One region of the Dyella sp. NPDC103356 genome, then DNA from elsewhere that is predicted to be linked to it. Evidence: riboswitches for the same ligand, from Rfam matches in the RefSeq annotation. Region 1 holds a riboswitch; the other holds the start of a gene.
The links. A riboswitch is a leader RNA that binds a small molecule or an ion and turns the genes downstream of it on or off. The one in region 1 is predicted to bind cobalamin.
Positions count from the first base shown of each region.

Region 1 (3,973 bases):
TGGTGCCTGCGCGATGCGATAGCGAAGGCATCGATCTGGGCGCGATCGAAGGACCGCCGCCGCGCCTCATCTATGTCACGCCATCGCACCAATACCCCACGGGCATGACCATGAGCCTTTCGCGGCGCATGGCACTTCTGGCGACGGCGAAAACGCATGGCGCGGTGGTGATAGAGGACGACTACGACAGCGAATTTCAGTACGGATCGCGTCCCATCGCCTCGCTGCAGGGCATCGATCGCCATGGGGTTGTCGCCTACCTGGGCACGTTCTCCAAGACGCTTGCTCCAGGGCTGCGTGTGGCATATGCCGTCGTGCCACCATCGTTGTTGTCGGCGGCCACGGAGCTTCAGCTTTTGCGCAGCGCGGTCGTTCCCATCCACGTGCAGGCGGCATTGGCGGACTTCATCGGCGAAGGGCGTTTCCGTGCGCACCTGCGGCAGATGAATGCCCTTTACGCGTCGCGCATGGCGGCGACGGTGGACGCGTTGCAGCATCATCTCGGGGAGATATTGCGGATCGGTGTCGGTACCGGCGGCTTGCAACTGGCGACATGGTTTCACGATGAGTGCGTCGATGATCGTGCCATCGCACTAGCGCTCAACGCGCAAGGCTTCGCGATGCGGCCGATGTCGTCGTTCTATCTCGGGCGATCCAAGCCCGGCTTGTTGTTCGGGATTGCCCAGGTGGTGACCGAGGACGTCGAGCGCCTGGCCGGCCGTATCAGGAACATCGTCGTGCCCTTGCTTGACGGCGCATCGCCGCAGGCGTAATTTCCACTCGCCGACGGTATCCATCTCTCTATTAAGATAAAGAGATGGATTTAAAAGGGAAGCCGGTACGGCCTTGGAGGGTTTTCTTCCCGGGCCAATTCCGGCGCTGCCCCGCAGCGGTGTGTGGAAACGACCTTCGCCATGAGCACTGGCCCTTCGGGGGCCGGGAAGCGGCGAACACTAGGCGAGGCATCCCCGTGCCTCATGTCCACGAGCCCGAAGACCTGCCTCGGCCAGGGAATCCATCCCCTGCCTGACCTGGAACCTCCGCGGGGAGGTTGGCCGGAGCCTGGTCGTCGCGGCGCATGGCTGCGGCGCTTGGCTCCCGTACGTCCTCGCGTGGGTTTCGGTTCGCCCGAGGGGGCGAAGGTCGCTCGTGTGCCTGCGTCGTGGCCCCAAGGCTGCGGTGTCGTTGCGCGATTCCTTCGTTCCTCATTCAACACGAATCGAGGACACATCGCTTATGGCTACTCTTTCCAACCTGGGTTTTCCCCGTATCGGCGCAAAGCGCGAGCTCAAACACGCGCTGGAAGCGTTCTGGCGGGGCGACTCGACATCACGGCAACTGCTGGATTCGGCGGCCCAACTCCGTCGCAGGCATTGGCAACTGCAGCGCGACGCTGGTGCCGACGTCGTGCCGTGCAACGATTTTTCGCTGTACGACCAGGTGCTCGATACCGCCTTTTTGTTCGATGCCATTCCCGAGCGCTATCGCGCGCTGGCCGACGCCGACCCGCTGGCCGGCTATTTCGCGCTGGCGCGCGGTACCCAGAGCGGCGGCCACGATCTGCATGCGCTGGAAATGACCAAGTGGTTCGATACCAACTACCACTACCTGGTGCCCGAACTGAAAAAGGGCCAGACCTTTCGCTTGCGCGGCGACAAGCCGGTCGCCGAATTCCTCGAGGCCAAGGCATTGGGTTTCAATGCGCGGCCGGTGCTGTTGGGGCCGGTCAGTTTTCTATTGCTGTCGAAAACGGTCGACGGTAGCGATCGTCTCGCCTTGCTCGGGCAGTTGTTGCCGGCCTACATCCGCCTGTTACGACAACTGGATGCCGCGGGTGCCGAATGGGTGCAGATCGACGAGCCTTGCCTGGTGCTCGATCAGGATGCGGACGATCATGCGGCCTATTTGAAGGCCTATACGGCGCTGGCTGACGTCGATGGTCCCAAGCTGATGTTGACCACGTATTTCGGCGAGCTGGGCGCCAATCTTGCCCTGGTGAACAAACTGCCGGTCGCCGGCGTGCATGTCGATCTGGTACGCGCACCCGGGCAGCTCGATGCGGTGCTCGATTCGCTGCCCGTTTCGCGTGTGCTTTCGCTCGGCTTGGTGGATGGACGCAATGTGTGGCGCGCGGATCTCGATCACGCGCTGGCGTTGGCGCGCCGTGCGAAAGAGCGTATTGGCGATGCGCGTCTGCATATCGCGCCGTCTTGTTCGCTGCTGCATGTGCCGTTCGATGCATCGGTGGAGACGGCGTTGCCCGGCGATCTGCACGGGTGGTTGGCATTTGCCCGGGAAAAGATCGGCGAATTGCGCACCTTGGCCGATGCCCTTGCCGACCGGCCATCCGCGCACACTGCGCTGAAGCAGGCGCGCGAAAGCCTTGCCAGCCGCCGTCGATCGGACAAGGTGCATCGGCCCGAGGTGGGGGCACGTATCGCGTTACTGGATGCTGGCGCCTCCCGCCGCTCGTCTTCCTACGACGAGCGGCGTCGGCTGCAGCAAGCGAAGCTGGGATTGCCGCTGTATCCCACGACCACCATCGGTTCGTTTCCACAAACCCACGAAGTGCGCGACGCGCGTGCTCGAAACAAGTCGGGCAAGTTTTCGGATGCCGACTACGATGCGTTCATTGCCGCTGAAACCGAAAAATGCGTGCGTTTCCAGGAAGAGATTGGCATCGACGTACTCGTGCATGGTGAGTTCGAACGCAATGACATGGTGGAGTACTTCGGCGAGCAACTGGATGGCTTCGCTTTCACCAAGTTGGGCTGGGTGCAGAGCTACGGCTCGCGTTGCGTCAAGCCGCCGATTATTTTCGGCGATGTGCATCGCCCGCGCGCGATGACGGTGAAGTGGTCCAGTTATGCGCAATCGCTGACGTCCAGGCCAATGAAGGGCATGTTGACCGGTCCGGTGACCGTGCTGCAGTGGTCGTTCGTGCGTGACGATCAGCCGCGCGCGGCGACGTGTCGCCAGATCGCACTGGCCTTGCGCGACGAGGTGCTCGATCTGGAAAGCGCGGGAATCGGCGTGATCCAGATTGATGAGCCCGCCTTGCGCGAGGGGTTGCCGTTGCGTCGGGCCGATTGGCAGGGTTATCTGGACTGGGCGGTCGAATGCTTCCGTATCACGGCCTCGAGCGTGGCCGACCGGACGCAGATTCACACGCATATGTGTTACTCGGAATTCAACGACATTATCGATGCGGTGGCCGCCATGGATGCCGATGTGATCTCGATCGAAACCTCGCGTTCGCGAATGGAGTTGCTCGATGCGTTCGTCAAATTCCGCTATCCGAACGAGATCGGCCCGGGTGTCTACGATATCCACTCGCCGCGTATACCCGATGCGGAGGAAATGATTTCGCTGCTGGAAAAGGCGGGCGCGGTGCTGAAGTCGGAACAGCTCTGGGTCAATCCCGACTGCGGCCTGAAGACGCGCGGCTGGCCGGAAACCCGGTCGGCCCTGGTGGCGATGGTGAAAGCGGCGCGTGCGATGCGTCAGGCGGTTGCCGCATAAGCCGGTGATGTCATGCGCGCCCGCCCGGATGGGCGCGCATGCTTGCCGGCGCGGTCGATAGCCGTCGAGAAATAACTTGCGGCAGGCGAGGGCGGGGCGGATCATGCGCCGCGTTCGATTCATGCCCAGCCGGAGCCCTCATGCCAGGTCAGCAACACGAAGTGAATTTCCGCTTTCTCGCCCAGCCCACCGACGTCAATTTCGGCGGCAAGGTGCACGGCGGCATGGTGATGAAGTGGATCGACCAGGCCGGCTACGCCTGTGCGGTGGCCTGGAGCGGGGCCTATTGCGTCACCGCGTCCATCAGTGGCATCCAGTTCGTGGCGCCGATCCTGATCGGCGACCTGGTGACCGTGAAGGCCCGCCTGATCTATACCGGCCGCTCCAGCATGCATATGGCGGTCGATGTGCTGGCGCAGGACCTGCGCAAGGGCGAACAGCGACTGGCGAC
Region 1 is NZ_JBVJLZ010000012.1:121,440-125,412, forward strand. Features, by position in the region: gene pdxR (MocR-like pyridoxine biosynthesis transcription factor PdxR) at 1-773, shown strand, start outside; cobalamin riboswitch at 770-1,019, shown strand; gene metE (5-methyltetrahydropteroyltriglutamate--homocysteine S-methyltransferase) at 1,237-3,522, shown strand; gene ACZ6WW_RS21815 (acyl-CoA thioesterase) at 3,663-3,973, shown strand, end outside.

Region 2 (3,973 bases), on a different contig from region 1:
CACCGAGCTGTACGATGGCGAACGCTTGCGCGCGGAGTTTGGTCGTACCGAATCGCGCCTGATCGAAATGCAGAGCGAGGCGTACCTGGCGCTCGATCACCGATCCGATTGAACGCAAGATCCTAGGAGGCAACACCATGCTCAGCCTGATAAGCCTCGCCCTGCTGATGGGCGCGCCGCAAACGCCGGCCGTGGACGACTTCTCCACGCGCGTCACCCGCGCGAAGCTGGCCGAAGGCGCGGCCACCGGTCCCGCCTACCAGAAGCTGTTCTGGGACAAGACCGGCGATCCGATGACCGACACGCTCAAGGGTTGCATCAAGAGCAACGCGCCAGCAGACAAGTCGCCTTTCACGCTGGTGGCCGATATCTCGCCGGATGGCCATCCGCTACGGGTGGACGTGCGCGTGCCCACACCCGTGGCCAAGTGCGTCGCCGGGCAATTCTCGGCCTGGACGTTCCCCAAGCCACCGGTGCAACCCGGTCAGACGGATTACCCGATCGAGATCGACGTCAGCGTCGTGCCCTGAGCCCGGTCCATGACGTCTGCCGCCACGCCGCGCTCGCGCAAGGAAAGCTTCAAGGCCATCGTGCGGGTGGTCAGCGGCAATTTTCTCGAGATGTACGACTTCATGGTCTATGGCTATTACGCCCCGGCCATTGCACGTGCGTACTTTCCGAGCCATAGCGCCTATGCCTCGCTGCTTTTGACCCTGCTCGCCTTTGCCGCCGGCTTTGTGATGCGGCCGGTGGGCGCGATCGTGCTGGGGGCTTATATCGACCATCACGGCCGCCGCAAGGGTTTGATCCTTACCTTGTTGTTGATGGCTGTCGGCACGCTGCTGGTCGCCGCCGTACCCGATTACGCGACGATCGGTGTGCTCGCGCCCCTGCTGGTGCTGGCCGGTCGGCTGCTGCAAGGTTTTTCCGCCGGCGTGGAGCTGGGTGGCGTCTCGGTTTATCTCAGCGAAATCGCGCGGCCCGGCCAGCGTGGCTTCTATTGTTCGTGGCAATCGGCCAGCCAGCAGGTCGCCGTGGTGTTCGCCGCGTCGATCGGCCTGCTGCTGCAGTACTGGATGCCTCCGGCGACCATCGACCGCTGGGGCTGGCGCATTCCGTTTCTGGTGGGTTGCCTGATCGTGCCGTTCCTGTTCGTCATCCGCCGCTCGCTGGAAGAGACCGAGGAGTTTCTTTCGCGCCGGCAGCCAAGCTTTGGCGAGATCTACCGCTCGATGCTCGCGCATGGGCGCATCGTGCTGATCGGCGTCGCCCTGGTCATGATGACGACGGTGTCGTTCTATCTGATCACCGCCTATACCCCGACCTTCGGCAGCGAGGTGTTGAAGCTGTCCACCTTCGACGTGTTCCTGGTGACGCTGTGCGTGGGCGTCTCCAATTTCATCTGGCTGCCGATCATGGGCGCGCTCTCCGACCGCATCGGTCGCCGCCCGCTGCTGCTGGCCTGCACCATGCTGGCGCTGCTGACCGCTTATCCGGTACTGCGCTGGCTGGTCGCGGAGCCCGGCTTCGGCCGGTTGCTCGTGGTCGAGCTGTGGCTGTCCTTTATCTATGCCAGCTACAACGGCGCCCTGGTGGTGACCCTGACCGAGATCATGCCCGCCCAGGTCCGCACCACCGGCTTTTCGCTGGCCTATAGCCTGGCCACCACCCTGGGCGGCTCCAGCCTGGCCATATCGCAATGGCTGATCCATACCACCGGCGACAAGGCGGCGCCCGGCCTGTGGCTGTCCTTCGCCGCGCTATGCGGCCTGGTGGCAACCTGGCTGGTGTTCCGGGACCCGCGTAGCCGGGGCATGCATCGGGGCTAGGCCCGGACCGGGCCAATGACAGGCGATTCGTACAAAGCTGCAAATTCCTGCAAGCGCCTGAACAGGCTGCTTCGTTTGTATTTATCCACCGGCTTATCCACAAATTATTGGGTTGACCAGACCCCTGGACCCCGATATGTTGTGCCTCGTCGGTGCCTTTCTCAGACCCACGGTCGGATCGGCTTAATAGGGAATCCCGGTGAAAATCCGGAACTGCCCCGCAGCGGTAAGTGGAAACGAACACCCCCATCGCACTGGCCGGTAAGGCTGGGAAGCGGGGGCAAGTAGGTGGATCGCCCGGAATGATCCTCGTCCACGAGTCCGAAGACCTGCCGACACATCGCGGCCTGCCGCCGCGGTGAGTGATGGCGGCTTCCGCGGGGAAGCGCGTCGTGGACGCGGGGCACCTAGCCTCGCCATACGACCGTTCGCGGAACCCTTACATCACACCTTTCAGCCCTGCGCGCGGGAGCAGGCGAAACGAACTTTTTTGCTGGAGCGCTGCCGCCATGCAACCTCTCGATACTTCCACGCGCGAACGCCTCGTCGGTCGCGTGGACGCTTCTCCTTTCTCCGCCGATGCTGCCAGCACCGGCTCGACCTCCCCTGCCGCAACGGAAACTCCGTTTGCGCTGACGCCACCGCACAACCCGGGCCAGATGCGCGTGACCAAGCGCAACGGTGGCCAGGAGATCGTCGACGTCAACAAGATCGTGCGCGCGGTCACCCGCAGCGGCGAGGGCCTGCACGGGGTCGACCCGCTGCGCGTCGCCCTGAAGACCATCGGCGGCCTTTACGATGGCGCCACCACCCAGGAGCTGGACGAACTGTCCATCCGTACGGCCGCGGCGCTTACCGCCGAAGAGCCGGAATACGGCCAGCTCGCCGCGCGCCTGCTCGGCGCCTTTATCGAAAAGGAAGTCAGCGGCCAGGAAATACAGAGCTTCTCGCAGTCGATCGCGCGCGGTGCCGAGCTGGGCATCCTCAATGCACGTCTGCGTGACTTTGTCGTCGCCAATGCGCGCAAGCTCAACGATGCGATCGATCCGCTGGCCACGCGCCGCTTCGAATACTTCGGCCTGCGCACGGTGTACGATCGCTACCTGCTGCGTCATCCGCAACAGCGCAAGGTGATCGAGACGCCGCAGCATTTCTTCATGCGCATCGCCTGCGCGCTCGGCGGCAACGACATGGGCGAGACGCTGGAGCTGTATCGCCTGCTCTCGTCGCTCGAATACATTGCGAGCTCGCCGACGCTGTTCAATGCCGGCACCTCGCACGAGCAGTTGTCTTCGTGCTTCCTGCTCGACTCGCCGACCGATTCGCTCGAATCGATCTACGAGAAGTACGGCGACGTCGCCAAGCTGTCCAAGTTTGCCGGCGGCATTGGCCTCGCCTACTCGCGCGTGCGTTCGCGCGGTTCGCTGATCAAGGGCACCAACGGTCATTCCAACGGCCTGGTGCCGTGGCTGAAGACGCTGGACGCCTCGGTCGCTGCAGTGAACCAGGGCGGCAAGCGCAAGGGCGCGGCCTGCGTGTACCTGGAGCCGTGGCATGCGGACATCGAGGAGTTCCTCGAACTGCGCGACAACACCGGCGACGATGCGCGTCGCACGCACAACCTCAATCTGGCCAACTGGATTCCCGACGAATTCATGCGCCGCGTCGAGACCGACAGCGACTGGTCGCTGTTCGACCCGAAAGTGGTGCCGCATTTCGTCGATAGCTGGGGTGAAACCTTCGAGCAGGCCTATCGCGACGCTGAAGCGGCCGGGCTGGCCGTCAAGAAGGTCAAGGCGCGCGAGCTGTACGCCCGCATGCTGCGCACGCTGGCGCAGACCGGCAACGGCTGGATGACCTTCAAGGACCGTTCGAACGCCACCAGCAATCAGACGGCCAAACCCGAGAACGTCATCCATCTGTCCAACCTGTGCACCGAGATCCTGGAAGTGACCTCGGCCGGCGAAACGGCAGTATGCAATCTCGGTTCGATCAATCTCGCCCGTCATGTGGTCGACGGCGCGGTCGATTTTGCCAAGCTTGCCGCTACCGTGCGTACCGCCGTGCGTCAGCTCGATCGTGTGATCGATCTCAACTTCTATCCGATCGACACCGCCGCCACCGCCAACCGCAAATGGCGTCCG
Region 2 is NZ_JBVJLZ010000005.1:145,387-149,359, reverse strand. Features, by position in the region: gene zapE (cell division protein ZapE) at 1-112, shown strand, start outside; gene ACZ6WW_RS13205 (peptidase C13) at 138-530, shown strand; gene tcuC (tricarballylate/proton symporter TcuC) at 540-1,829, shown strand; cobalamin riboswitch at 1,963-2,180, shown strand; gene ACZ6WW_RS13195 (ribonucleoside-diphosphate reductase subunit alpha) at 2,339-3,973, shown strand, end outside.
Region 2: it holds a riboswitch for cobalamin, as region 1 does, so the genes downstream of both, ACZ6WW_RS13195 (ribonucleoside-diphosphate reductase subunit alpha) here and metE (5-methyltetrahydropteroyltriglutamate--homocysteine S-methyltransferase) in region 1, are expected to answer to the same signal.